One region of the Hydrogenophaga aquatica genome, then DNA from elsewhere that is predicted to be linked to it. Evidence: predicted binding sites of a transcription regulator. Region 1 holds the regulator's gene; each other region holds the start of a gene.
The links. Region 1 encodes sigma-54, which starts transcription at its own class of promoters, with help from an activator protein. Its sites were predicted from a motif close to TGGCANGNAANCTGCTTT; they were not measured.

Region 2: amt (ammonium transporter) is a predicted target of sigma-54. The motif match lies at 3,134-3,151, and genes of this name have one in related genera.
Region 3: nirB (nitrite reductase large subunit NirB) is a predicted target of sigma-54. The motif match lies at 5,125-5,142, and genes of this name have one in related genera.
Region 4: hmpA (NO-inducible flavohemoprotein) is a predicted target of sigma-54. The motif match lies at 2,418-2,435, and genes of this name have one in related genera.

The regions. Positions count from the first base shown of each region.
Region 1 covers NZ_BAAGVK010000024.1:70,823-78,027, forward strand. The annotation lists gene ACYVHH_RS16565 (THUMP domain-containing class I SAM-dependent RNA methyltransferase) at 1-1,249, opposite strand, end outside; gene rpoN (RNA polymerase factor sigma-54) at 1,264-2,841, opposite strand; gene lptB (LPS export ABC transporter ATP-binding protein) at 2,849-3,610, opposite strand; gene lptA (lipopolysaccharide transport periplasmic protein LptA) at 3,607-4,245, opposite strand; gene ACYVHH_RS16585 (thiol:disulfide interchange protein DsbA/DsbL) at 4,358-4,996, opposite strand; gene ACYVHH_RS16590 (SPOR domain-containing protein) at 5,097-5,729, opposite strand; gene argS (arginine--tRNA ligase) at 5,736-7,205, opposite strand, start outside.
Region 2 covers NZ_BAAGVK010000011.1:813,997-821,201, reverse strand. The annotation lists gene amt (ammonium transporter) at 1-3,080, opposite strand, end outside; gene ACYVHH_RS11270 (cytochrome P450) at 3,184-4,479, opposite strand; gene ACYVHH_RS11265 (alpha/beta fold hydrolase) at 4,484-5,290, opposite strand; gene ACYVHH_RS11260 (O-acetylhomoserine aminocarboxypropyltransferase) at 5,293-6,594, opposite strand; gene ACYVHH_RS11255 (CBS domain-containing protein) at 6,773-7,205, shown strand, end outside.
Region 3 covers NZ_BAAGVK010000001.1:59,169-66,373, reverse strand. The annotation lists gene ACYVHH_RS00300 (nitrate reductase) at 1-1,982, opposite strand, end outside; gene nirD (nitrite reductase small subunit NirD) at 2,007-2,405, opposite strand; gene nirB (nitrite reductase large subunit NirB) at 2,402-4,897, opposite strand; gene ACYVHH_RS00285 (type IV pili methyl-accepting chemotaxis transducer N-terminal domain-containing protein) at 5,260-6,555, shown strand; gene ACYVHH_RS00280 (protein kinase domain-containing protein) at 6,605-7,205, shown strand, end outside.
Region 4 covers NZ_BAAGVK010000002.1:357,944-365,148, forward strand. The annotation lists gene uvrA (excinuclease ABC subunit UvrA) at 1-668, opposite strand, end outside; gene norR (nitric oxide reductase transcriptional regulator NorR) at 732-2,324, opposite strand; gene hmpA (NO-inducible flavohemoprotein) at 2,488-3,663, shown strand; gene ACYVHH_RS02845 (universal stress protein) at 3,674-4,111, opposite strand; gene ACYVHH_RS02850 (molybdopterin-dependent oxidoreductase) at 4,207-7,041, opposite strand; gene ACYVHH_RS02855 (NAD(P)H-dependent oxidoreductase subunit E) at 7,038-7,205, opposite strand, start outside.

The sequences.
Region 1 (7,205 bases):
CAAAGCGGAAGAGCCGGCATTCAATCGGGCCGTTCCACAGTGGCACGCGGCGCGATTCCTTGAAGCGCATCTTGCCGGGCAGCTTCAGGTCGGGGGTGAGCAGCCAGGCGCTCCAGCCCGCGTAGTGCTTTTTCCAGTGGGCGGCGAGCTGGGCGAAGAAGTCGGTGTTTTCGCCGCCCTCGGCGAACTGGGCCGTTTCGCGGCCCACGGTGCGTGTCATGGGGCGGCCGGCCTGTGCGCGCTGTTCGGCGCGCTGGCCCGCCACGCCAGCGGCGGCAATGCGCTCGCCATAGGGCGGGTTGAGCAGCATCACACCCGGCGCGGCGCTGGGGGGCATGCGTTGCAGGGCGTCGCCGCCGCGCAGTTCGATGGCGTGGGCCACCCCGGCTCGCTCGGCGTTGCGGCGGGCAAAGTCCACCATGCGGAAAGCCACGTCGCTGCCGAAGATGAAGGGCGCGCTGCCAGCGGGCAGTTTCTTCTCGGCGGCCTGTGCCTCCTGCTTGAGTACCTGCCACACATGTGCCTGGTAGGGCATGAGCTTTTCAAAGGCAAAGCGGCGCTGTCGTCCGGGCGCAATGTTCAAGGCGATCTGAGCCGCTTCGATGGGAACGGTGCCGCTGCCGCAGCAGGGGTCGTACAGCGGCACGGGCTGGCCGTTTTCATTCCAGCCGGTCCAGCCGGTGGCGGCAATCATGGCGGCGGCCAGCGTTTCCTTCAGTGGGGCGTCACCCTTGTCTTCACGCCAGCCGCGCTTGAACAGGGGTTCGCCCGAGGTGTCCACGTACACCGTCACGTCGTCCTTGGTCAGGTGGGCAAACACGCGCACGTCGGGGCGGGCGGTGTCCACGCTGGGGCGTGCGCCGCGCTTGTCGCGCAGGCGGTCGCAGATGGCGTCCTTCACGCGCAGCGCGGCAAAGTTCAGGCTCTTCAGTGGGCTGTGCTGCGCGGTGATCTCAACCTTGATGGTCTCTTTCGGTGTGAACCAGATCTCCCAGGCCACGCCGTGGGCGGCGGCGTAGATGTCCTGCTCGCTGCGGTAGGGCTGGCGTGCCAGGCGCACCAGCACGCGCTGGGCCAGGCGGCTGTGCAGGTTGAGCTTGAGGGCGTCACGCCAGCTGGCGTTCACCTCCACGCCGCCGCGCGAGCGCTGCATGGCGGTGTCTGGCAGGCCGGTGACGCGCTGCACCTCGGCGGCCAGAAAGTCTTCCACGCCAGCGGCGCAGGGCAGGAAAAGGGTCAGTGCATTCATTGGTCAAATATCGGTCAGATGGCTTTGCGCAGGTTGGCTGGCGCAATGCGCAGCGATTCGCGGTACTTGGCCACGGTGCGCCGCGCGCACTCGATGCCTTGTTCCTTGAGCATGTCGGAAATCTGGTTGTCGCTCAACGGTTTCTTGGGGTTCTCGCTGGCGACGAACTGCTTAATGAGGGCGCGCACGGCGGTGCTGGAGGCATTGCCTCCCGTTTCGGTGCCCAGCGCCGAGCCGAAGAAGTACTTCAGTTCGTAGGTGCCGAAGGGCGTGGCCATGTACTTGGCGGTGGTCACGCGGCTGATGGTGGACTCGTGCAAGCCCAGCTCGTCGGCAATCTCGCGCAGCACCAGCGGGCGCATGGCCAGTTCACCGTGCATGAAGAAGTTGCGCTGGCGCTCGACAATGGCGCTGGCCACGCGCAGGATGGTGTCGAAGCGCTGCTGGATGTTCTTGATGAACCAGCGCGCCTCCTGCAGCCGCTGCTGCATGCCTTGGGCGTTTTCGCCGCGCTGGCCGCGCATGGCGTTGGCGTAGATGTCCTGCACGCGCAGGCGCGGCATCACGTCGGGGTTGAGCTGCACCTTGAAGCCCCGGCCAGCGGCGGTCACGATCACGTCGGGCACGACCACGTTGCGCTGCACGTCGGCAAAGCGGCGCCCGGGCTTGGGTTCGAGCCGGGCGATCAGCGCCAGTGCCGCGCGCACGAGTTCGTCGCCGCAGCCGCACAGGCTGCTCAGGCGCTTGACGTCGCGCTTGGCCATCAGCTCCAGCGGCTGTTCGCAGATGCTCAGCGCGGCGCGGGCCTCTGGGGTGTTGCGAAGTTCCAGGATCTGCAGCTTCAGGCATTCGGCCAGGTCGCGCGCGCCCACGCCTGCGGGCTCCATGTTGTGCAGCCAGTGCAGCGCGGTCTGCAGCAACTGGTGCAGTTCCTCCTGCCGGGCCAGACGCTCGTCGCCCTGCAGCGTGCGCCCGCGCGCCTGTTCCTCCTGGGCGAGCACGGCGTCGGCCAGTTCGGCCAGGGGTTCGATCAGGTAGCCGTCCTCGTCGAGCGACTCGATGACGAAATACAGTGCGGCGCGCTCGTCGTCGTTCAGGCGCAGGGCCAGGGCTTGTTCGTGCAGGTGCGCGGGCAGGGTGATGTGCTCGCTGGCCAGATCGGCGGCGCTGACGTCTTCGTCGTCGTCGCGCGCGCCGTTGCGCGGCGGGGCGTCGCCACCCCATTCGCTGTCGTCGGGCGTGAATTCCACGCTACCGTCGCCTTCCCAGCTTTGCTCCAGCGGTGTCGCGTCTTCCAGGGGTTCGCTGGACACGTCGGCGGCCGTGTCCGGGCTGCCTGCGGCGGGGGCCTCACCGCTTGCCCACTCGCTTACCTGGTCGCCCAGGCTGGGCGTGGCATCCACCTGGGCCACGCCGAAGTCCTCGCGCTCGGCCGTTTCCGTGTCCCGTTCCAGGAAGGGGTTTTCGTCGAGCATCTGCTCGACTTCCTGGGCCATCTCCAGCGTGCTCAGCTGCAGCAGGCGGATGGATTGCTGCAGCTGCGGCGTGAGCGCCAGATGCTGCGAGACGCGTAAAGACAGGCCCTGCTTCATGCCGGCCTTACATGCGGAAGTGTTCGCCGAGGTAGACGCGGCGCACGTCGGCGTTGTCCACGATCTCGGCCGGGGTGCCCTGGGCCAGCACGTGGCCGTCGCTGATGATGAAGGCGCGGTCGCAGATGCCCAGCGTCTCGCGCACGTTGTGGTCGGTGATAAGCACCCCGATGCCACGCGCCTTGAGGAAACCGATGATGCGCTGGATCTCGATCACGGCGATGGGGTCGATGCCGGCAAAGGGTTCGTCCAGCAGGATGAAGCGGGGGTTGGTGGCCAGCGCGCGGGCGATTTCCACACGACGGCGCTCACCGCCCGACAGCGCGGGGGCCGGTGAGTGGCGCAGGTGTTCCACGTGCAGGTCTTCCAGCAGCTGGTCGAGCCGCGTGGCAATCTCGGGTTCGCTCAGGGCACGGCCCTGGGCGTCGGTTTGCAGCTCGAGCACCGCACGCACGTTCTGTTCCACCGTGAGCTTGCGGAAGATCGAGGCCTCCTGCGGCAGGTAGCCCAGGCCCAGGCGGGCACGGCGGTGTATGGGCAGGTCTTCGATGGATTGTCCGTCGAGGGTGATGTGGCCGTCGTCGGCCCGCACCAGGCCCACGATCATGTAGAACGACGTGGTCTTGCCTGCGCCGTTGGGGCCGAGCAGGCCCACCACTTCGCCGCTGCGCACTTCCAGTGAAACGTCCTTCACCACCAGGCGCTTGCCATAGCTCTTGCGCAGCCCGCGCGCTTGCAGCCGGCTGTCGGATGCGCTGGCCGCCGTCACGGGCGGGTCTCCATCCGGGGGCTGGGTTGCAGGGGGCGGGTGTTGGGGGCCGGGGCCGCGGGAGGCGCAGCCGTGGCGGAATTGGGGGTGAGCACGGCGCGCACGCGGCCCGAGGGGTTTTCGGGGGTGCGGTTGGGGCTGCCACCGTCGACCGAGAACGTTTCGGACTTGTTGTCGTAGATGATGACGCCGCCACTGGTCTGGTCGTTGAGCGTAGCGCCCTTGAAGCGGCGCAAGACCGCCTGGCCGGTGAACTTCACCGTGTCTGCCTGGCTGTCGTAGTCGATGCGCTGGGCCTCGCCCTCGATGAATTCCTGCAGGCCTTCGCGCTTCTGGCGGAAAAAGGCCAGCTTGTCCTTGCCGCCGGTCACCGTGCCGAACTGGTTGCCCTGGGGGTCCTGTCTGACGTCGACCTGGTGGCCGCGGATGACGATAGTGCCCTTGGTGATGACGACGTTGCCGGTGAACACACTGGTCTGCCGCGCGTCGTCGTAGCGCAGGGCATCTGCCTCGACGTTCATGGGCTGGAGGCGGTCTGCGCGTTCGGCGTGGGCGGGCAGCCAGGCAATGGCCGCCACGGCCAGCAGCACGCCACCGAGCAGCGGACGGGTTGGCAGGGGGCGGTTTGAGGACATGGTGGCTAGAGGCACGAAACTTGCATTTAGAGAATGCAACGATTGTAGCCACCCCCTGCGGGGTTTGTGGCGGGGCGTGCCGGCATGCCCCGTGCAAACGCTGGTGGAGTCGTCAGCCCTTGCGGGTTTCGGCGATCAGTGCATTGGCGATCTGAACCGTGCGCGCGGCCTGGCCCGGCACGTAGAAGCGCCCGGCAATGCCCAGGGCGGGGGTGCCCTCCACCTCGTAGGCTTCCTGCAGCTGGGTGGCGCGCTTGACCTTGCCCGTGACGCCGAAGGAGTTGAAGGTCTGGGTGAACTGGGTCTTGTCCACGCCCTGCTTGGCCACCCAGTCGGCGATGTTGTCGAGCTTGCTGAGCCGCTCGTTCCCTTCGTGGATGGCCTTGAACACCTTGTCGTGCAGGGCGTCGAGCTTGCCCATGGCCTCCAGCGCGTAGTAGAAGCGCTGCAGGGGTTCGAAGGCAGCGTTGAAGCCCACCGGCGTGCGCTTGACGACGACGTTGGCGGGCAGGGTCTTCATCCACTCCTTCATCACCGGTTCAAACCGGTAGCAGTGCACACACGAGTAGGAGAAGAATTCGAGCACCTCGATCTGGCCTGACGGGGCGTCCACCGGCACCGGGCGGGCCAGGCGGCGGTAGTCGCTGCCGTCCTTGAAACCGCCAATCTGGGCCCAGGCCATCCCGCTCCAGCCTGCAGTAGCCAATGCGCCAGCGCCTGCCAGGGCACGGGAGAATTCACGTCGTTGCATCTTGTTACGCTCCATCGGTAAGAAAAAGGCCGCATGCGCGGCCAGGCTTTGGGCTGTTGGGTTCACCACCTGCCGGGAAAGTTCCAGCGGGCCGGCATGGTCAGCGCTGCACCCGGACCAGCGTGTTCTCGACGTTCTGGCCATTGAGCCGCTCCTGCATCACGTCGGCTTCCACTTTTTTCTCGAAAGGTCCGATCCGCACGCGGAACACCGGCTTGCCGGCCTGTTCGCGCTCGGTGATCCTGGCGTCGAAGCCCAGCATGGCCAGGCGGGCGCGCTGGGCTTCGGCCTCGTCCGGCCCGCGGAACGCGCCGGCCTGCACGTAATAGACGAAGGGGTCAGGCTGGGGCGCCGCTTCGACGGTCGGCACCTGGCCGGGGCTGGTGGCGGTGCGTGACTGGATCAGTTCACCCAGCGGGTCGCCCTTGCCGGTAGCAGGGGCTTGAGCGGGCGCAGGCGCGGGGGCCGGTGCAACGGCCGTGGCGTCGGGCGCTGGCGCGGTGGCGTCGGGTGACGGGGCCGCCACAGGTTTGCCCCCGAGCGTGGCGTTGGGATTCCAGTCGCGGTTGCGTTCCTTCTCGATGGCTTCCTGGTCGGGTTTGCGCTGCACGCCGCGGTCGACAAAAGGCGCCGGAACCTTGGTGATGTACACGGCCACGGCCAGGGCCACGCCCAGTCCGACGATCAGCCCGACGATGAACCCGACGAGCGTTCCACCTGCTTGTTTCTTCATGTGCATTTACATCTTCCGCGGCGCGCTTACCCCGAGCACCGCCAAGCCATTGTGCAACACCTGCGCGGTGGCTGCCACCAAGGCCAGGCGGGCACGCTTGACGGCCTCGTCGTCGACCAGAATGCGTTCGGCGTCGTAGTAGCTGTGGTACGCGGCAGCCAGTTCGCGCAGGTAGAAGGTCACGTCGTGCGGGGCGAAGTCCTGCGCGGCGGCGGTCAGCATCTCGGGGTACTTGGCCAGTTGCAACATCAGCGCCTGGGCCTGCGGGCCCTCCAGCGCGCCCAGATCGGCGTCTTTCAGGCTGGCGACGTCGCCACCCCAGGACGCCAGCACCGAGCAGATGCGCGCGTGGGCGTACTGCACGTAGAACACCGGGTTGTCGTTGTTCTGCTGGATGGCCAGGTCCACATCGAAGGTGTATTCGGTGTCGGGCTTGCGGCTGAGCAGGAAGAAGCGGACGGCGTCCTTGCTGGTCCACTCGATCAGGTCGCGCAGCGTCACGTAGCTACCCGCGCGCTTGCTGATCTTCACCTCCTCGCCGCCACGCATCACGCGCACCATGGTGTGCAGCACGTAGTCGGGGTAGCCCTGGGGAATGCCCACGCCTGCTGCCTGCAGGCCCGCGCGCACCCGCGCGATGGTGCCGTGGTGGTCGGTGCCCTGGATGTTGATGACCTTGGTGAAGCCGCGCTCCCACTTGGTGATGTGGTAGGCCACGTCGGGCACGAAGTAGGTGTAGCCGCCGTCGCTCTTGCGCATGACGCGGTCTTTGTCGTCACCGTAGTCGGTGGACTTGAGCCACAGCGCGCCGTCCTGCTCGTAGGTCTTGCCCGCGTCCACCAGCTTCTTCACGGTCTGCTCCACGCGGCCGCTGGTGTACAGGCTGGACTCCAGGTAGTACTGGTCGAACTTGACCTGGAAGGCTTGCAGGTCCAGATCCTGCTCGTGGCGCAGGTAGGCCACGGCGAACTGGCGGATGCCGTCCAGGTCGCTCGCGTCGCCGCTGGCGGTGAACTCGCGGTCGTCGGCCTTGACGGTCTTCCTGGCCAGGAAGTCGTTGGCAATGTCCTGGATGTAGTCGCCGTTGTAGGCGGCCTCAGGCCACTCGCCGTCGCCGGGCTTAATGCCCTTGGCGCGCAGCTGGGTGGAATTGGCCAGTGTTTCGATCTGCACGCCCGCGTCGTTGTAATAGAACTCGCGGTGCACGTTCCAGCCCTGGGTCTCGAACAGGTTGCAGATGGCGTCGCCCAGCGCGGCCTGACGGCCGTGGCCCACGTGCAGCGGGCCGGTGGGGTTGGCGGAGACGAACTCCACCAGCACGCGCTGACCGTTGTCCTTCTGTTGACCAAAAGCGGTGCCTGCGGCCAGCACCTCACGCACCACTTCCTGCTTGGCGGCAGGCTTGAGCTTGATGTTGATGAAGCCGGGGCCAGCGATTTCGATGGCATCCACCCAGCGCTGGTAGGCGGGTTGCGC
Region 2 (7,205 bases), on a different contig from region 1:
TTGACCTCGCCGATGAAGTGCACGACCTTGGAGAGGTTGGCCACGGCGGCGGTCTCGGTGATCTCGAAGCAGACCGAGCCCGCTGGCAGCTGGAGTTGTTCCAGGGTGGCGTGCAGGTTCTGGCGGAAGCGCTCGTCCGACAGGGACGCCCCTGAAAGGTTGATGCAATAGACGCCGTCGAGCTCGCCTTTCTGGCGCAGCTGGTCGCCCATCCACGCCAGGGTGTTGTTGACCACCCATTGATCGATGCGGGGCATCAGCCCGTAACGTTCGGCAGCAGGCAGAAAGGCGCCAGGCAGAACGAGCTTGTCATCTTCCTCCAGCCGCACCAGTATCTCGAAATGCGTCTGCTCGCCAGTGCCGCGGTGCAGGGGAACGATAGGCTGCACGTACAGCCGCAGTCGGTCCTGGTCCAGGGCAGACTGCAGGCGCGACACCCATTGCATCTGGCCTTGCTGCTCCATGAGCTTGCTGTCGTCGGCCTGGTACACGTGCACCCGGTTGCGGCCGTTTTCCTTGGCTGCATAGCAGGCAGCGTCGGCGGCGGCCAGCAGCAGCCCCAGGTCCTTGTGGGTCTGGTCTATGCAGACGAGGCCGATGGAGACGCCGATGGAGAAGGACTTGCCCTCCCAGCCGAAGCGAAAGTCGGCAATCGATTCCCGTATGCCATTGGCCAGCTGCAGGGCGCGCTCCATCGGGCAAGCCTGCAATATCAGGCCGAATTCGTCGCCGCCCAGGCGCGCCAGCGTGTCGGCAGCACGCAGCTGGGTCCGCACGAGCTGCGTGACCTGTCGCAGCAATTCGTCGCCCGCGACGTGGCCGCAGGTGTCGTTCACGATCTTGAACTGGTCAAGGTCGAGGTAGCACAGCACGTGGTTCTGGCCGGGTGTTTCGGCGCGCGACAGCAGTTCCGTCAGGCGCCGCTCGAACTCCCGCCGGTTGGGTATGCCGGTCAGGGCATCGTGGGTGGCCTGGTGGGTCAGCTCCCGGGCCAGGTTCAGCGTCACGGTCACGTCGTGAAACACCAGCACAGCGCCGATGATGAAGCCGTCGCGCGAGCGGATGGGCGCCGCGGTGTCCAGCACGGGCACGCTGTCCTGGTCCCGGCGCTGCAGCAGGGCATGCTCGCGGCGCGGCATCAGCTGGCCGCGCTTGAGCACTTCGCGCACCGGATTGGGCAAGGGCTGCAGCGTGTTTTCGTCTTGCAGGTTGTAGACGGTGGTGATGAACTGCCCCCGGGCCTGGTGGGCGGGCCAGCCGGTCAGCCGCGCTGCCACGGGGTTGATGTACTGGATGATGCCGGTCTCGTCCGTGGTGATCACGCCGTCGCCGATCGACGCCAGGGTCACCTGAGCCAGATCCCTTTGCTGGTGCAGTTGTGACTCGACCAGCTTGCGTTCGGTGATGTCGCGCACCGTTCCGGTGAACCGCAACTCCTGGTCCTGGTGGTTTTCGCTGACCGAGACCTCGTAGTAGGCGCGCTGCGCCCCGGGCCGGGCCATCCGCAGCTCCAGCTTGGCGCCAGGGCGGCAGAGCTGTTCGGTCGTGAGGGGGTGGGCGTGGCCTGCCAGGCGCAGGACGTCGGTGAACGGCACGCCGACACTGTTGCCGGCACTCACGCCCAGCAGCTTTTCCGCGCCGGGGTTGAGGCTGGTGAGGATGCCATCCCGCGTGAAGGTGACGATGCCGTCGCGCATGTCACGCACGATCGCCATGGTTCGCTGCGTGGCTCCTTCCAGCGCTTCGATGACCCGGTTGTAGGCCTTGGCCACCTGGCCGACCTCGGTGAAATCCTCTTCGGGCACGCGCTGGCTCAGGTCCCCCGAGCGGCGTTGCGTCTCCATCGCGTCAAGCAGTTCGATGAGTTCGGTGCGCGCACCGTGCTCGGCCACGTTCAGTCCGGCACGCTCTTCGTCGGGCGTCACGCGCAGCCCGCGCCGTGGCACGAAGATCCGCAGGAACGCCCACGTCATGCTGACGCACCACAGCCCGCAGACTGCCACGCCCAGCAACTGCACACCGATCTGCTCCCAGCGGGTGTTGCCCGTGCCCAGCAGCTCCAGGTCGCCGAACACGCCAACCGCCAGCGTGCCCCAGATCCCCGCGACCAGGTGGGTGGGTATGGCACCGACGGCATCGTCTATGCGCCAGCGCAGCAGCTTTTCGTTGGCCCAGGCCATCAGCATGGCGCCGGCCGATCCGATCAGCATGGCCTGGAAGGATGTGACCACGTGCGCCCCCGCAGTGATGGCCACCAGCCCGGCCAGCAGGCCGTTGATGAGGTAGAGCGTTTCGTAGTAGCCGTGCCACAGGCGGCCCAGCACCATGCCTGTGGCGCAGCCCGCCACGGCGGCAAGTGTGGTGTTGATCAGGATGCCCGGCACGCGGTCATCAAAGGCCAGTGTGCTGCCGCCGTTGAACCCCATCCAGCCAAAGAACAGCAGCAGCGTGCCCAGCATGGCCATGGGCAGGTTGCCTGCGGGGATGACAGTGGGTTCGCGGTCCAGGGGGAAGCGGCCGCTGCGCGCGCCGATGACCCACACGGCCACCAGCGACACCCAGCCGCCAACGCTGTGCACCACCGTTGAGCCCGCGAAATCCGTGAAGCCCAGGTTTGCCAGCCAGCCCGTCCCCGAGCCTCCCCAGGCGCCACCCCACGCCCAGTGGCCGAACACGGGGTACACGAGGAGCGAGACGAGTGCGGAGAGCCCCAGGTAGGCCCCGAAGCGCATGCGCTCGGCGACCGCGCCCGACACGATGGTCGCGGCGGTCGCGCAGAACATCACCTGGAACAGGACAAAGCTGAGCAGTCTGGGTTCGTGGCCAATCTGGTCCAGACCGCCGAACAGGTGCGTGCCTATCCACCCCCCGGCGCTGGGGCCGAACATCAGCCCGAAGCCCAGCAGCCAGTACAGGAGCGAAGCCACCGCAAAGTCGGATACGTTTTTCGCGGCAACGTTGATCGAGTTCTTGTTGCGGGTGAGGCCGGACTCCAGGCACAGGAAGCCCGCCTGCATCACGAACACCAGACCAGCGCAGATGAGGACCCAGAGAATGTCTAGCGGTTGGCTGTTTGTCATGGCGGTGCGTCACAGTGAGGTGGATGCACCCTTTTGGGGTGCCTGTGGCACACCTAGCAATTAGCGTTCCCGCCTGCATCACAGGTCGTGAAGTTTGCTTACCTCATGTGCTGAACGGCGCGTTCAGGAAGCCTCTGAACCGGGCGCGTCCGCCGCGCTTCGGGGGGGCGCTCAAGGCGTAACCGGGGAAGCGTTGCAAGAATCGGCCAATGGCAATGCGCCCCTCCAGCCGCGCCAGGCTCAAACCCGCGCACTGGTGCACGCCAAAGCCGAAGGCCAGGTGCTTGTTGTTCTGGCGCCCCAGGTCCAGCGACTCGGGTTGGCTGAACTGCGCCGGGTCGCGGTTGGCGGCACCTATGCAAAGCGTCACCAGCGCACCTTCAGGCAACGCCACGCCGCCCACCTCGCACGACCGCAGCGCACGGCGGTTGCCCAACTGGTTGGACGACTCGAACCGCAGGAATTCGTCCACGGCCAGCGTCAGAGTGTTTTCCTGGGCCTCGGCGTCGTCACGCTGGTCGTGCAGGCGTTGCAGCAGCCAGGCTTTCTGGCCGGGCCATTCGTGCAGACTCACCAGCGCGTTGCCGATGAGGTTGGTGGTGGTTTCGTGCCCGGCGTTGAGCAGGAAGATGCAGTTCTGCAGCAGCTCCACCTCGCTGAGCCGGTCGCCGCTGCTTTCACCCTGGATGAGGCGGGTGAGCACGTCGTGTTCCGGGTCGCCCGGGTGGCGCCGCCGCTCGGCCACCAGCACGCGCAGGTAGTCCAGCATTTCCTGCACGCTGCGGTTGCCCAGGGCTTCCTGTTCGGGGGTGAGCACGGGTTCCAGCGCGCCCAGAATGGCAAGCGACCAGCCGCGCAACGGTTCGCGTTCGCCGTGCGGCACGCCCAGCAGGTTGCCGATGATCTCCACGGGAATGGCGCTGGCGAAGTCTTCGATCAGGTCGCCGCCTTGCCGGGCTTCGATGCGGTCGAGCAGGCTGTCAACCAGCTTGACCAGGCCGGGCTCCATGTCGGCAATGGCGCGCCGCGTGAGCGCGCCCATGATGAGCTTGCGCACCCGGGTGTGCAGCGGCGGATCGTTGAACACCAGGCTGTGCGTGTGGTGTTCAAAGAGCGGGGAGTCCTTGCCGTACTTGGGGGCGAATTCCACCTGCTTGTCGGAGCTGAAGGTGGCGGCGTCGCGGTACACCGCCACCAGGTCAGCGTAGCGGGTGAGGAACCACGAGCCGTCTGGCATGCGGCGCACCGGTTCGCGGTCACGCAGCGCCGCGTACACCGGGAAGGGGTTGGCCAGGAAGTCGGCAGGCAGCCGCCGCAAGTCGAAGTCCGCGGCGATTTCGCGCGCGCGGGCTTCCGTCATGGGCGGGGTGATGTCCGCTGCGGTCACGGTCTGGCTCATCGGTTCACCTCTTGATGAAACGCAGCAGCGCCATCAGCACGCCGTCCGGGTTCTCCGTCATCAGCGAGTGCCCGGCGCGCAGCAGCACGGTCTGCCCGTGTTTGGCGCGTTTGCTCAGGCTCTGTGCGGCCTTCGGGGGCGTCATCTGGTCGTGCGTGCCCAGGATGAAAAGGGTGGGGCATTCCACCTTGTCCATGGCCTGTTCGCCCTGGTCGTAGCTGTCGCAGGCCACAAAGCCCCGGTGGAACACGTTCACCTTGGGGTTGCTGGCCAGCACGCGGCGCATCAGCGCGCGCGAGCCGCCGTGCAGCCAGGTGCCCGGCCCCAGCGCCGAGGGGGGTGGCGCCAGCGTGGAATGGCTGAACACGTTGACCATGTCGATGGCCTTGAGCGGCTGGTTGAGCGAGCTGTCCAGCAGCGCAGGCGACACTTTCATGGGGTAGGCCGTGCCCACCATTACCAGCTGACTCACGCGTCCGGGGGCGTCGGCCGCGGCCTGCAGTGCGATGAGAGAACCGAAACTGTGGCCCGCGAGCACCGCCTTGTCGATCTTCATGGCGTCAAGCAGGGCGATCACGGTGGCTGCAGCCTCCTGCACGGTGGAGGGCGGCTCGCCGCCGCTCTTGCCGTGGCCGGGCAGGTCGATGGCCAGCACGTTCCAGTTGTGGTGTGCCAGGTAGCGGCTCTGCAGAATCCACACGCTGTGGTCGTTGAGCACGCCGTGGATGAAAACGATGGTGGGCTGCGCGGGGTTGAAGGGCTTGGTGCCGGTGTACACGTACAGCGGCGCGCCTTGAATGTCTATCAACATGGTCAGGCCTCCGCTTTCTCGGCCGCTTTGAGGGCGCGCTTCAGATCGTCGATCAGATCGTCCGGGTCCTCCAGGCCAATGGACAGGCGGATGGTGCCGGGCCCGATGCCCGCTTGCGCCAGCGCGGCGTCGTCCATGCGGAAGTGCGTGGTGCTGGCCGGGTGAATGACCAGGCTGCGGCAGTCGCCCACGTTGGCCAGGTGGCTGAAGAGTTTGAGCGTTTCGATGAAGGCTTTGCCCTGGGCGCGGCTGCCCTTCATGTCGAAGCTGAAGACGCTGCCCGCGCCGCGCGGCAGCAGCTTTTGCGCCAGTGCGTGGCTGGGGTGGGACTCCAGCAGCGGGTGCCCCACGCGGCTCACAAAGGGGTGGCTGGCCAGGAAGCTCACGACCTTTTCGGTGTTGGTCATGTGCCGTGCCATGCGCAGCGGCAGGGTCTCTATGCCTTGCAGGATCAGCCAAGCGGTGTGCGGGCTCATGCAGGCGCCGAAGTCGCGCAGCCCCTCGCGGCGTGCACGCAGCATGAAGGCGCCCACGGTGGATTCCTCGCTGAACACCATGTTGTGAAAGCCGTCGTAGGGGGCAGTCAGTTCGGCAAACTTGCCCGACTTTTCCCAGTCGAAGCTGCCGCCGTCCACCACCATGCCGCCCACCACCGTGCCGTGGCCGCTCAGGAACTTGGTGGCCGAGTGATAGACGATGTCTGCACCCAGGTCCAGCGGCTTCATCAGCCAGGGCGTGGTCAGGGTGGAGTCCACCAGCAGCGGCACGCCGTTTTCGTGGGCCATCTGCGCCACGGTGGGAATGTCCAGCACGTCCAGTCCCGGGTTGCCCACCGTCTCGCCAAAGAACAGCTTGGTGTTGGGCCGCACGGCAGCACGCCAGCCGTCGATGTCGCCCGGCTTGACGAAGGTGGTTTCAATGCCGAAGCGCCGCAGCGTGTAGTGCAGCAGGTTCTGGCTGCCGCCATACAGCGCGGTGGACGCCACGATGTGCGAGCCCGCGCCCATGAGCGTGGCGATGCTCAGGTGCAGCGCCGCCTGCCCGCTGGCCACGGCAATGCCGCCGATGCCGCCTTCCAGCGCCGCCACGCGCTGCTCCAGAACGGCGTTGGTGGGGTTGCTGATACGGCTGTAGACGTGGCCAGAGCGCTCCAGGTTGAACAGCGCCGCAGCGTGGTCGCTCGACTCGAACACGAACGACGTGGTCAGGTGGATGGGGACGGCCCGCGCGCCTGTGGCGGGGTCGGGCTCGGCGCCGGCATGCAGCGCCAGGGTGTCGAAGCCGGGGTCGGCGTATCCGGTCATGTCAGCCTCCGTCGAGCCGCCTCAAGGTGGCTGAGGCCCCCTCGGGGGGCCGCGAGCAATATGAGCGTGGGGGTCATGTCATCTCCTTTTTTTGTGTGCAATCTGGTGCGATTGTGGGCTATATTGGCGTCAAGACCAGACAGGTCCGAGACAGAACACCGCTCCGAGGAGAATACCGATGAAAGTCAGCGACATCCTGCGCGTCAAAGGCAACACGCTCTACACCATCACGCCCGAGGACAGCCTGGCCGACGCCGCCAACCTGATGGCCGAGAAGGACATCGGTTCGCTGGTGGTCATGTCCAATGGCCTGGTGGTGGGCATGCTGACCTTCCGTGAGGTGATTCAGGCGGTCGTCAAGAACGGCGGCTCCTTCGGCGCCACCACCGTGTACCGTGCCATGGACCCGGGACCGCTGACCTGCACCATGGGCACCGAGATGGACGAGGTGCGCCGCATGATGCTGGACCGTCACGCCCGCTACATGCCGGTCATTGAAAACCGCATGCTCATGGGTGTCATCAGCTTCTATGACGTGGCCAAGGCCGTGGTGGACGCGCAAAACTTCGAGAACAAGATGCTCAAGGCCTACATCCGCGACTGGCCGGAGG
Region 3 (7,205 bases), on a different contig from region 1:
TCGCCTGTCTCGATGCCTGCGTCGGCCATGTCCTGAGGGTGCATCTGGACTTCGGGCTCGGCCACGTGGCCGAAGAGCTTGCCCAGGGTGCCGGTGCGGGTCATGCCATGCCACTGGTCGCGCAGGCGCCCGGTGGTCAGGGCGTAGGGGTAGCGCGACTCGCGTTCCTCGGCCAGGGGCACGTAGGGCAGGGCGGCGAAGCGGGCGCGGCCATCGGCGGTGGGGTACACGCCATCGGCGTAGAGGCGCTCGGTGCCGCTGGCCTGGCCTTCAGGCTGGGGCCATTGCTGCGGCGCGGCGTCCAGTTGGGCGTAGCTCAGGCCGGTGATGTCCAGGTCGCGGCCGCGAGTGCTTTCGCGGTGTTCGTTCCAGATCTGCTCGGGCGTTTCGTAGGGAAAGAGTGTGCCGGGGGCGCGCCGGGGCAGGCGTTGCTCCAGCTTGCGGGCCAGATTCACAGCGATCTGCCAGTCGTGGCGCGGGCCGTCTGCAGATGTGGCTGGCGGCGGCACGGCGGCACGCACACGGGTGATTCGGCGTTCGCTGTTGGTGACGGTGCCTTCCTTTTCGCCCCAGGTGGTGGCTGGCAGCAGCAGGTCGGCCCAGTCGCAGGTGGCAGCGCTGGCGTAGGCTTCCTGCACCACCACGAATTCGGCACGCTCGAGCGCGCGGCGCACGGTGGCCTGGTCGGGCAGTGACTGGGCCGGGTTGGTGCAGGCGATCCACAGGGCTTTGATTTCGCCGTCGGCGGCCGCCTGGAACATGTCCACTGCGGTTTTGCCTGGGGTGGCGGGCACGTCCGGCACGCCCCAAAGGGCGGCCACTTCGGCACGGTGCACCGGGTTGGCCAAGTCGCGGTGGGCCGACAGCAGGTTGGCCAGGCCGCCCACCTCGCGCCCGCCCATGGCATTGGGCTGGCCGGTGAGGGAAAAGGGCCCCGCGCCCGGCAGGCCGATCTGCCCGCAGGCCAGGTGCAGGTTGATGAGGCTGGCGTTCTTGGCGGTGCCGCTGGTGGATTGGTTGAGGCCCTGGCAATAGAGGCTCAGTGTGCGAAGGCGTGCGCTGGGGGCCATCTGGCTGGCGCCTTCTGGCACACCTGCGAACCAGCGGGCCGCGGTGAACAGGTCGGCCACGGGCACGCCGCAGATCTGGGCCACGGCATCGGGTGTGTAGCCTTGGACCAGTTCGCGCAGGGCGGTGAAGCCACTGGTGTGGCGGTCGATGTAGCCGGTGTCGATCCAACCCTCGGCCAGCATGATGTGCAGCAGGCCGTGAAAGAGCATGACGTCGGTGCCCGGCTGCAGCGGCAGGTACAGGTCGGCCAGGCTGGCGGTGTCGGTGCGGCGCGGGTCGGCCACGATGACTTTCATGCCTGGGCGTTGGGCCTTGGCATCTTCAATGCGACGGAACAGCACCGGGTGTGCCCAGGCGGCGTTGCTGCCGACGATGAAGAGACAGTCGGCGTGGTTGACGTCGTCGTAGCAGGCGGGTGGGGCGTCGGCGCCCAGGGTGAGTTTGTAGCCCGCCACGGCGCTGCTCATGCACAGGCGCGAGTTGGTGTCGATGTTGTTGGTGCCCAGCAACCCTTTGGCGAGTTTGTTGAAGACGTAGTAGTCCTCGGTGAGCAGTTGGCCGCTGATGTAGAAGCCCAGCGCATTGGGGCCGTGCTGGTGCACGATGGCCGCCAGGCGGTCAGCAGCCAGGTCAAGCGCAGCGTTCCAGGGCAGGGGCTGGGGGGCCGCACCGCGCTGGGCACGCAGCATGGGTTGGGTCAGCCGCACCTGGCGTGCGATGGCAGGGTCTGCCGTGAGGTGCAGAGTGGAGCCCTTGGTGCACAGCCGCCCGAAGTTGGCCGGGTGCTGCGGGTCGCCCCGCACGTGGGTGATGCGCTCGCCCACGGATTCGATGATCACGCCGCAGCCCACACCGCAATACGGGCAGGTGGAGCGGGTCTCCTGGGCCAGGGTGATCGGTTCGGCACTCACGTGGTTGTCTCCTCTGCGGGGCGTTCAGGCGGTCTGTGAGCAGCGCCGTGCGGGACCGGCGATGGGGCGGGCCAGGTCGGTGGCCTGGGTGGCGAGTTCACGGGCGTCCAGCCACACTTCGCCTGCTTCCACCTTGATGTTGAAGCGGGGCGTGCAACCCTCGTCCGGCGCGGCGGCCTGGCCGTCGCACAGGCCGATGGTCCAGTTGTGCAGCGGGCAGGCCACGCTGCGCCCGAAGACGATGCCCTGGCTCAGCGGCCCGCCCTTGTGTGGGCAGCGGTCGAGCAGGGCGAACACCTCGTCTTCGGTGTTGCGGAAGATGGCGACATCCAGTCCCTGCTTGCGCGCCACGCGGCGCGAGCCCAGCACGGGAATGTCTTCCACGCGGCAGATCAGGGTCCATTCGGGTTGGGGGGCGCTCATGCCACGGCTCCTTCGGAAACAACGGTCTTGACGGGTTCGAACTGGCGCACGTCCACTTCGGCTTTGGCGAATTCGAACCAGGGATCGGGTTCGCCTTCCAGTGCAGCTTGCAACTGTGCCCACAGGGCCTTGCGGCCTTCGTGGTCGTCCAGAATCTTCTTTTTCACGTAGTCCAGGCCCACGCGGTTGACGTAGTGCACGGTGCGCTCCAGGTACCAGCCTTCCAGGCGGTAGAGCTGCATGAAGGCGCCGGTGTACTCCAGCACCTCTTCGGCGGTTTTGAGCTTGGTGAAGAAGTGCGCCACTTCCGTCTTGATGCCGCCGTTGCCCGCGATGTACATCTCCCAGCCGCTGTCCACACCGATGATGCCCACGTCCTTGATGCCAGCCTCGGCGCAGTTGCGCGGGCAGCCGCTGACGGCGAACTTCACCTTGTGCGGGGCGTACATGCGCCACATGGCGCGTTCCAGGTCCTTGCCCATCTGGGTGGAGTCCTGCGTGCCCATGCGGCACCATTCACTGCCCACGCAGGTCTTCACGGTGCGCAGGGCCTTGGCGTAGGCGTGGCCGCTGGGCATGTCCAGGTCTTTCCACACGGCCACCAGGTCTTCCTTCTTCACGCCCAGCAGGTCAATGCGCTGGCCCCCGGTCACCTTGACGGTGGGGATCTGGTACTTGTCCACCACGTCGGCAATGCGGCGCAGCTCGCTGGCCGTGGTTTCGCCACCCCACATGCGCGGGATCACGCTGTAGGTGCCGTCCTTCTGGATGTTGGCGTGGCTGCGTTCGTTGATGAAGCGGCTTTGCGGGTCGTCCTTGGCCTCTTTGGGCCAGGTACTGATGAGGTAGTAGTTGACGGCGGGGCGGCACGAGGCGCAGCCGTTGGGTGTCTTCCAACCCAGGTGCTGGAACACCGCACTGGTGGTCAGCAGCTTGGAGCCATCGGGCAGCGGCGTGCGGATGGCTTCGCGCACTTCCTCGTGGCTGTGGTCGGTGCAGCCGCACATGGCCTTCTTCTTAGGTGTGGCGCTGTAGTCGCCACCGGCGGTGAACATCAGGATCTGCTCGACCAGGCCGGTGCACGAACCGCAGGACGCGCTGGCCTTGGTGTGCTTGCGCACCTCGTCCAGTGTGAACAGGCCTTTGTCCTTGATGGCCTTGCAGATGCTGCCTTTGGTGACGCCGTTGCAGCCGCAGACCTCGGCCTCGTCGGGCATGCTGGCGGCCTTGTTGTGGCCTTCGTGGCCGGTGTCGCCAATGTTGGATTCACCGAACATCAGCTTGTCGCGGATGTCGGAGACCTTGCGGCCTTCGCGCAGCAGCTTGAAGTACCAGGAGCCGTCCACGGTGTCGCCGTACAGGCAGGCACCAACAAGCTGGTCGTCCTTGATGACGAGCTTCTTGTACACGCCTCCCACCGGGTCGCTCAGCAGGATTTCCTCGCAGCCTTCGCCACCCATGAAGTCGCCCGCGCTGAACAGGTCGATGCCGGTGACCTTGAGTTTGGTGGACGTGAGCGAGCCGGTGTAGCGGCCGATGCCGAATTCGGCCAGGTGGTTGGCCAGCACCTTGCCCTGCTCGAACAGCGGGGCCACCAGCCCGTAGGCAATGCCGCGGTGGCTGGCGCATTCGCCCACCGCGTAGATGCGCGGGTCGGTCACGGTCTGCATGGTGTCGCTCACCACAATGCCGCGGTTGACGTGCAGGCGCATGCTCTCGGCCAGCGCGGTGTTGGGGCGGATGCCCACGGCCATCACCACCAGATCGGCGGGCACCTCGGTGCCGTCCTTGAATTGCACCTTGCTGACGCGGCCGCCGTTTTCACCGTTCTCGCCAGCCACCAGCGCGGCGGTCTGCGCGCCCATCAGGAACTTCATGCCACGTTCCTGCAGCGACTGCTGCAGCAGCTTGCCCGCCACATCGTCGAGCTGGCGCTCCATGAGCCAGGGGGCCACGTGCACTACCGTCACGCTCATGCCGCGCTTCATCAGGCCGTTGGCGGCTTCCAGGCCCAGCAGGCCGCCGCCAATCACCACGGCATGCTTGTACTGCGCTGCGGCGTCGATCATGGCCTGCGTGTCGGCAATGTCGCGGTAGGCCAGCACGCCAGGCAAGTCCTTGCCGGGGATGGGCAGGATGAAGGGGTTGGAGCCGGTGGCCAGGATGAGCCGGTCGTAGGGCTCGCTCATGGTGTCGCCCAGGGCGTTACGAGCGTGGACCATGCGGCGGGTGCGGTCCACCTCGGTCACGGTCCAGCCAGCGTGCAGGGTGATGCCGTTGTCCTGGTACCAGGCCCAGTCGTTGAGGACGATCTCTTCCAGCGTCTGCTCGCCCGCCAGCACGGGCGACAGCAGGATGCGGTTGTAGTTGGGGTGCGGCTCGGCACCGAAGACGGTGATGTCGTAGAGGTCCGGGGCGAGCTTGAGCAGCTCTTCCAGGGAGCGGACGCCGGCCATGCCGTTGCCGATCATCACCAGTTTTGCTTTCTTCATTGCGGCTACTCCAGTCTGAGGATTGGGGTGCTCCGGTCCCTGGCCAGGCGTGTACAGGCGCCGAGCTGGGCAGGAGCTGGATGGGAACGAGGGTGTTTCCCCGGCCGGGGACGGACGGGTGCTGGCAGGCCGGTGGCTTGCCTTTGTTTGGCAACGCACGTCGTTGTGCGCGCAACCCTTGACGCGAGGGGGTCAAGACTGGACGCTTCGTCACGCCCGCCATGAACTACGCAAGACTTGTGCCATCTGCTGCTTGCATGTGTTCGCGCTTGCGAGATACTCGGAGCCGTGCGCGTGTCCGCTGGCGTGGCGCGTGTCATCCTTCGGGCTGTCAGCCCATTTCATTCAGGTATTCAACGGGTATGACGTCGGTTTTGGTCTATTCCAGCGGTGCACGGGCCGCGGACTCCCTCTTGCCGGATCTTCAGAGCGCTGGTTTTACGGTCCTTGCCACGGCAGGCGAATGCAGCAAACTGGTGCAGGCGGTGGTGCGGCATGCACCAGACCTGGTGGTGGCCGACGTGCCCCAGCTGGACGACGCCTTTCTCAAGACCTTGCGCGCGCTGGGTGAGGTGGCACCGCTGCCCGTGCTGCTGTTCACGGCAGACGCCGACGCGCAACGCATGGCGAACGCGGTGGAGGCAGGCGTGCATGCATACGCGGTCTTGGGATACGGTGCACCCCGGCTGCGGCCTCTGGCGCTGCTGGCCCAGGCCCGCTTCAAGCGGGAGCAGGCCTTGCTCAAGCAGTTGAACGATGTTTCCACGCGCTTCGAGGAGCGCAAGGTGGTGGACCGGGCCAAGGGCATCCTCATGCGCGCGCGTCAGATGTCTGACGATGAAGCTTTCCAGTTGCTGCGTACAGCGTCGATGCACACCAACCGGCGGCTGGGGCAGGTGTCGCAACAGGTCATCCAGTCTGCACGTGATGCGGAATGCCTAAACCGTGCGGGGCAGCTGCGCATGCTCTCGCAGCGGCTGGTCAAATACCGTCTGCTGCAGTTCGCGGCGGCGCAGCCGGAACGCCACCGCCAGGGGATGGAGGAGTCGGTGCAGCGCGTGGCAGGCAACCTGGAGTTTCTGGACAAGAACCTGTCGCAACCCACCTTCGGCGACCTGCTGGCCCAGGTGCGCAAGACCTGGGCGGCGTTGATGCCCTTGTTGCGCGGTGATCCGCAGGGCGAGCGCGTGGCCGAACTCGATGCCCTGGCCGAACGGCTGCTGCAGGATGCGGAGCGGCTGGTGGGCAGCCTGGAGCAGACGGGCTCCGTGGCCACCCTGCACGTGCTCAACATGGCGGGACGCCAGCGCATGCTGTCGCAGCGCTACGCCAAGCACGTGCTGTTCGAGCTGCTGGGGGTTGGGCGTTCCACCCCGGAGCGCGAGCAGGCGATGTTTGACGCCCGGGTCGCGTTCGAAGATGGGCTGCGCTATCTGAATGGCATTCCCCTGTCGAGCGCGGCCATCCGCGACGGGCTGGCTGCGGCCGCCCAGGGCTGGGAGCAGATGTTGGCCTGCGCCAGTGGCGCGGCACGGGTGGCGGGCCGCGACCGGGCCGCGCGGCTGGAACTGCTGGCCAACGCCAGCGAAAACCTGCTGGAGGTGTTCGAGCAACTGTCCGCCCAGTACGAGAGCAGCATGCAGATGCTGATGGGGTGATGGCTGCCATCGCACCATCCTTGGGCGTGCTTCTTGCTTGAGTTGGTGCATGGCATTCGACATCGACATTGGCTTTGTCTCGCAGGCGGGCCGCAAGGACATCAACGAAGACTTCTGCGCTGCCATGCTGCCTGCACCCGGGCAGGAGGGCTGGGGTTCCATCGTTGCCATCGCGGATGGCGTGAGCACTGGCGGCATGGGCAAGGAAGCGGCGCAGACCAGTGTCACCAGCCTGGTGCGCGACTACTTCGGCACGCCCGAAACCTGGGACACCACCGTGGCGCTGGACCGCGTGATTGCCGCGCAGAACGCCTGGCTGGCGGGCGTCAACCGTCGCCGCCAACCGGCCATGGGGTTGACGACGCTTACCGCGCTGGTGCTGCGCGGTCAGTCCTACACCCTGGCGCACGTGGGCGACACGCGCTGCTACCTGCTGCGCGAGGGGCAGCTCCAGCGCCTTACACACGACCACGCGGTCAACCACCCAGACCTGCGCCACCAACTGCTGCGCGCCGTGGGGGCAGAGGATCACCTCGTGGTGGACTACCTCCAGGGCGACCTCCACGTGGGTGACCTGTTCGTGCTGGTGTCAGACGGTGTGCACGGCAAGCTGACCGAACGCCGCATGCGCGAACTGCTGAACGCATCAA
Region 4 (7,205 bases), on a different contig from region 1:
GTGTCTTTGGCTGGCTTGGCGGTGTCGTGCGGCGCCGGGCGGGTCACCACGCGCTCGGCCTGCACGCGGGTGAAGCCGCTGGCCGCCAGCCATTGTTCGATGTCTTCGGGCGTGGCGCTGGCGGGCAGTTCCACGGGGAAGGTGATGACCAACCTGGGATCGCCCGCTGCCTCTGCCCGCTGGCGCAGCTCTTCGTAGATGGTGTCGGGCGAGTCGTGCCGCACGGGCAGCGCGGTGCGCCGGTCGAACAGCTGGGCAGCGCGCGCGTAGAGCAGCTTGAGGTGGTCGTTCAGTTCGGTCATCGTGCCCACGGTGGAGCGCGACGAGCGCACGGGGTTGGTCTGGTCGATGGCGATGGCCGGGGGCACGCCTTCCACCTTGTCCACGGCGGGCTTGTCCATGCGGTCGAGGAACTGGCGCGCGTAGGCGCTGAAGGTCTCGACGTAGCGGCGCTGCCCTTCGGCAAAAAGGGTGTCGAACACCAAGCTGGACTTGCCCGAGCCGCTGGGGCCGGTGACCACTGTCAGCTCGCCGGTGCGGATGTCCAGATCGACGTGCTTGAGGTTGTGCTGGCGCGCGCCACGGATGCGGATGAGGCCCGTGCCGTCGTGGGCGGGGGTCTCAGGAGCAGAAACGGGAAGGCTGGGGGCGTTGTTGGGCTCTGACATGGTCTGCCTTGGCTTGAAGGCAAACATTCTAGGCAGGCAATGATGACCCTTGCCTGCGCTGTGTCAGCCCGGCGGTGTGCGCCCGGCCACACCCAGGCGGCGCGCCAGCCGCACCAGGTTGGCGCGGTCCACCTGCAGCTCGCGCGCGGCGGCGGCCCAGTTGTGGCCATGGCGCCGCAGGCAGTCTTCCACCAGCTGGCGTTCAAAGGCGTCCACCCGGGAGCGCAAACCAACCGTGCCACCCTCGCCCGGTACAGGCGAGGCTTGCGCTTCTTGCCCAGCGGGCACCGCCCCTTGGGGCTGTGGCGGGGCGGCGGCGGGCAGACCCAGGTCTGCTGCCGTGAGGGTGAGGATGCGCGGCCGGGGCTGCTGGCGCCCCACGGCGCGCAGCACGCTGCGGCCGATGAGGTGCTCCAGCTCGCGCACATTGCCCGGCCAGTCGTAGGCCAGCAGGGCCGACTGAGCCAGTTCATCCAGCCGCACGCTGCCCAGACCCAGGCGGGAACGGTTCTCTTCCAGGAAGAAGCCGCTGAGCAGCAGCACATCGCGCCCGCGCTCGCGCAGCGGCGGCACACGCAAGGGATAGACGCTGAGGCGGTGGTAGATGTCGGCGCGCAGCCGCCCGGCACGCACTTCGGCGGCCAGGTCGCGGTTGGTGGCCACGATCAGGCGCACGTCCACATGGTGTTCACGGTCAGAACCCAGGCGCTGCAGCTGGCCGCTCTGCAGCACGCGCAGCAGCTTGGCCTGAACCGGCAGGGGCAATTCGCCCACCTCGTCCAGGAACAAGGTGCCGCCGTCGGCCAGTTCGAACTTGCCCTTGCGTTCGCTCACGGCACCGGTGAAGGCGCCGCGCACATGACCGAACAGTTCGCTTTCCACCAGGGTGTCGGGCAGGGCCGCGCAGTTGAGGCTGACCAACGGCCGGTTGGCACGGCTGGAGCGCGCATGCAGCGCCTGCGCCACCAGTTCCTTGCCCACGCCGGTCTCGCCGGTGACCAGCACTGTGAGGTCGCTCGCCCCCACCAGGTCGATTTCCTTGAGCATCTGCCGCATGGCCGCGCTTTGCCCCAGCAGGCGACGGTTGGGCTGCCCTGCCGCGCGCTGGTAACGCTCCACCTGCATGTGCTCGTCTTCCACCGCCAGGGTCAGGCGGTTGATGCGCGTGGCCGCAGCCACCGTGGCGGCGGCCAGGTTGCCGAAAGCGCTCAGCACCTCCAGATGTTCGGGCTGAAAGCTGCCTGGGGTGAGCGCGTCCAGCGTGAGCAGGCCCCAGGGCTGCGACTCCACCTGCAGTGCGCAGCCCATGCAGTCGTGCACCTCCAGGGTGCCGCTGCCGCCCTCCACCAGGCCGTCGTAGGGGTCTGGCAAGGGGCTGCCGGGCTCGAAGCGCTTGGGGCCGCCGGCCGACAGCAGCGCCTGGAAACGCGGGTGTTCCGCCACACGAAAGCGCCGCCCCAGCGTGTCGCGGCTCAGGCCATCGATGGCCAGAGGCACCAGCCAGTCGCCCTCCAGCCGCAGCAGGCAGGCGGCATCGCATGGGAAAAGCGCGCGCAGCGCTTCGAGCAGGCGGCGGTAGCGCTCCGGCTCGGGCAGCGCGCGCGACAGGTCGGCCACCAGCGGCACCAGGGCCTTGATCCACAAGGAAGATGTCATTTCGACTTAAAACAGGTCATACCGACACGACTCAAAGACATGTCAATGCGACACGTTAGCACACAAGTCCTTGTCACGTAAGGCAAAGTTCTTTGGCACGGGCCTTGCCATGCAGAACGCCCCGGCCCGCCGTGGCCATGTCGAACATATTGAAGGAGACCCCGTGCTCAACGACGCTCAACGCGCCATAGTCAAAGCGACCGTACCCCTGCTGGAAACCGGCGGTGAAGCCCTGACCACCCACTTCTACCGCATCATGCTGGGCGAGTACCCCGAGGTCCGGCCCCTGTTCAACCAGGCCCACCAGGCCAGCGGCGACCAGCCGCGTGCCCTGGCCAACAGCGTGCTCATGTACGCGCGCCACATCGACAAGCTGGAAAACCTGGGCAACCTGCCTGCGCAGATCATCAACAAGCACGTGTCGCTGCAGGTGCTGCCCGAGCACTACCCCATCGTGGGCACCTGCCTGCTGCGCGCCATCCGCGAAGTGCTGGGCGCCGAAATCGCCACCGACGAGGTGCTGGCCGCCTGGGGCGCCGCCTACCAGCAGCTGGCCGACATCCTGATCGGGGCCGAGGAACAGGTGTATGCCGCCAACGCGGCAGCGCCCGGTGGCTGGCGCGGCGTGCGGGTGTTCCGCGTGGAGCGCAAGGTGCCCGAGAGCAGCGAGATCACATCGTTCTACCTGCGCCCTGTGGACGGCCAGCCCGTGGTGGCCCACCAGCCCGGGCAATACATCGGCCTGCGCATGAACATCAACGGCACGGAGCAGCGCCGCAATTACTCGCTGTCTGACGCGCCCAACGGCCGGGAACTGCGCATCAGCGTCAAGCGCGAAGCGGGCGGGCTGGTGTCCAACCACCTGCACGACCAGATCCAGGCCGGTGACACGCTGGAGGTGTATCCGCCTGCAGGCGCGTTCACGCTGCAGGAAAGCGACAAGCCGCTGGTGCTGATCAGCGGTGGCGTGGGCATCACCCCCACGCTGGCGATGTTGAAGGAAGCGCTGGGCACCGGCCGCACGGTGCACTTCATTCACTGTGCGCGCAACCGCACCGTGCACGCGTTCCGCGAGGCGATCGACGCGCTGGCCGCGTTGCACCCGCAGCTGCGCCGTTTCTACTGCTACGACCAGGCCGCCCCTGAAGATGGCGCGGACGCCGTGGGACTACTGGACAAGGACCTTCTGGCCAACTGGCTGCCCGGCCGCGACGTGGACGCCTACTTCCTGGGGCCCAAGCCGTTCATGGCACTGGTGAAGCGCCACCTGGCCGAACTGGGTGTGCCCGAAGCGCAGACGCGCTACGAGTTCTTCGGCCCGGCGGCGGCGCTGAACTGACCGGCGACGCTCAGGGCTTGACGATCAGCACGGGCACCTTGGCGTGCGTCAGCACCTTCTGGGCCACACTGCCCAGGATGAGTGCCTGCACGCCCTTGCGCCCGTGCGAGCCCATGACGATCAGGTCCACGCCTTCGGCCTGGGCGGTTTCCAGGATGCCTTCGTAGGTGACGTTGCGCTCGATGGTGTCGCCCGCGAAGGCCACGCCACGGGCTTCGCAGCACTGGCGGATGTCGTCCAGCGACTTGCCCGCTGCCGCCTGGGCTTCGGCCATGTAGGCCTGCAGACCGACGGCGGATGCATCACCGATACCGATGTAGGGGAAGGGGTCGATCACGTAGACGCCCACGACCTGGGCGCCGTGGGTCTTGGCGAGGTCGGCGGCGAATTCGGCAGCCTCGTGGGCCAGCTGAGAGCCGTCGGACGGCACAAGGATCTTCTTGAACATGGTCTTACCTCCTGTATGAGCGGTTGTGTGGAATGCCACATGTCTTGTGGACACCGCAGTCTAACCCCGGGCGCGGGGCCCGGGGTTGTCTCAGATCAAGCCTCGGCCGGCAAGGGCTCCACACACGCGGCGCAGTACTTCACCTCAGCGATCTTGCCGAAGGGGTCCAGCGCCGGGTTGGTAAGCAGGTTGGCCGAAGCCTCTACGTAGGCAAACGGGATGAAGGCCGCGTCGGCGGGCATGCCGTCGTCGGCGCGAACGCGCAGCCGCACTTCGCCCCGGCGCGTGCGCACGCGGGCCCAGTCGCCCGCACGCAGGCCCAGGCGCTCGGCGGTGGCCGGGTGCAGGCTCACGCCGGGCGCGGGCTCCAGCGCATCCAGCACCTCGCTGCGCCGCGTCATGGAGCCGGTATGCCAGTGCTCCAGCTGTCGCCCGGTGATGAGCACCATGGGGTATTCGGCGTCTGGCTGCTCGGCGGGCGGTGTCACGCTTGCGGGCACCAGCCTGGCCTTGCCAGTGGGCGTGGGAAAGCGGTCGGTGAACACGATGGGCTGGCCCGGGTCTTGCGCACTGGCCACGGGCGCGGTGACGGCACCCTGGCGCAGCAGGCGCTCCCACGACAGCCCGGCAATGGAAGGCATGAGCGAGCGCATTTCGTCATACACCTGCCCGATGCCGCTGCCCGGCTCGGCTCCGCTGCCGTCGGGCGCAATGCCATAGCCCCAGTCGAACCCCAGACGCAACGCCAGCTGTTCGGTGATCCAGGCGTCGGCGCGCGCTTCGCCGGGAGCGTCCACGGCCTTGCGGCCCAGCTGCACGGTGCGGTCGGTGTTGGTGACAGAGCCGGTCTTCTCGGGCCAGGCGGTGGCGGGCAGCACCACGTCGGCCAGTGCGGCGGTTTCGGTCAGGAAGATGTCCTGCACCACAAGATGGTCAAGCGCGGCCAGCGCAGCGCGGGCGTGTTCGGCGTCGGGGTCGCTCATGGCCGGGTTCTCGCCCTGGATGAGCATGGCCTTGATGCGCCCTTCGTAGGCGGCGTCGATGATCTCGACGACGGTGAGGCCGGGCTGGTCGTCCAGCGCGCCAGCAGACAAGCCCCAGGTCTGTTCCGCCAGACTGCGCGCGCCGGGTTCGCCAACGCGCTGGTAGTCGGGCAGCACCATGGGAATGAGGCCCGCGTCGCTCGCGCCCTGCACATTGTTCTGGCCGCGCAAGGGGTGCAGGCCAGTGCCGGGGCGGCCGATCTGCCCCGTGACCATGGCCAGCGCGATGAGGCAGCGCGCGTTGTCGGTGCCGTGGGTGTGCTGGCTCACGCCCATGCCCCACAAAATGATGCTGCCGCGTGAGGTGGCGTAGGCGCGTGCCACTTCGCGCAGCGTCTCGGCGGGAATGCCGCAGATGGGCGCCATGACCTCGGGCGTGAAGGCCTGGATGTGTTCACGCAGTTGCGCGTATTCCAGCGTGCGCTGTTCGATGAAAGCCTGGTCGGTCAACCCTTCGGTGACGATGACGTTGAGCAGCGCGTTGAGCAGTGCCACGTCGGTACCCGGGCGGAAGTTGAGCGTGCGCCAGGCGTGGCGCGAAAGCTCGGTGCGGCGCGGGTCGGCCAGCACCAGGCGCGCGCCTTTCTTCACGGCGTTCTTGATCCAGCTCGCACCCACCGGGTGGTTTTGCGAAGGGTTGGCGCCGATGAGGAAGATGAGGTCGGCGTGCTCCACGTCGCGCAACGGGTTGCTGACCGCACCTGAGCCCACGCCCTCCATCAGCGCGGCCACGCTGGACGCATGGCACAGACGGGTGCAGTGGTCCACGTTGTGCGTGGCAAAGGCGCTGCGGATGAGCTTCTGGAAAAGATAGGCCTCTTCGTTGGTTCCCTTGGCCGAGCCAAAGCCTGCCACGGCGGCGTCTCGGCCCTTGGCGGGGTGGGCGTCGCGTGTGCGCAGCAGGCCTTGGGCGGCCCGTTCCAGGGCCTCTTCCCAGGTGGCTTCGCGGAACTGCGCGCGCAGGGTTTCGGGGCTGGCGCGCCCGCCCTCGCCACGGGTGAGGATGGCCGGCTCCTTGGGGGCATCGTCACGGCGCACCAGCGGGTGTGTGAGGCGCTGCGGGCTGTGGGCGTAGTCGAAGCCGAAGCGCCCTTTCACACAAAGGCGCGCCTCGTTGGCGGGGCCGTTGGCACCTTCCACGTGGTCGATGCGCCCGTCCTTCACGTGGTAGGTGAGCTGGCAGCCCACGCCACAGAAGGGGCAGACGGAATCGACCGTGCGGTCGGCCACGCGGGCGTAGGCGCCGTTGGCCGGTGCGATGGCACCCGTGGGGCAGGCCTGCACGCATTCGCCGCAGGCCACGCAGGTGCTTTGCCCGGCGGCGTCCTGCTGGTCGAACACGATGCTCGCCTGCCCACCCCGGAAGGCCAGGCCCAGCACGTCGTTGCCCTGGATGTCACGGCAGGCGCGCACACAGCGGGTGCACTGGATGCAGGCGCCCAGGTTGACGGCGAGCGCGGGGTGAGTGCAGTCGGGGCCAGCCACCATGGCGGCAGCCTGCGACGCGCCTCGCCCGCCAAACCGCGTGGCCTGCACGCCCAGGCGCTGGCCCCACTGGGCCAGTTCGCTGTTGACCTTGAGGCTGGTTGTGGCGGGTGCGTCGGCCTGCAGCAGTTCGAGCACGGTGCGCTGGGCGCGCTGCACGCGCGGGGTTTGGGTCTGCACCTGCATGCCCGCCTGCGGCGCGCGGCAGCACGATGGGGCCAGCACGCGTTCGCCCGCCACCTCCACCACACAGGCGCGGCAGTTGCCCGCCGTTGGCAAGCCTGGCTTGTGGCACAGGTGGGGAATGTCCACGCCCATGCGCTTTGCCACCGCCCACAGGCTTTCGCCCGGCTGGGCCTGCGCGGGGCGGCCGTCCAGCGTGAAGTCGATGGTGTTGTTCATGGCCGCACCTCCTGCGGGAAAAACCGCAGCACAGAATCGAAGGGGTTGGGCGCCGCCTGGCCAAGGCCGCAGATGGAGGCTTCGCGCATGACGTGGGACAGGTCGCCCAGCACGTCGACTTCCCATGCGGGCGCCTGCATCAGCTTGGCCGCCTGGGCGGTGCC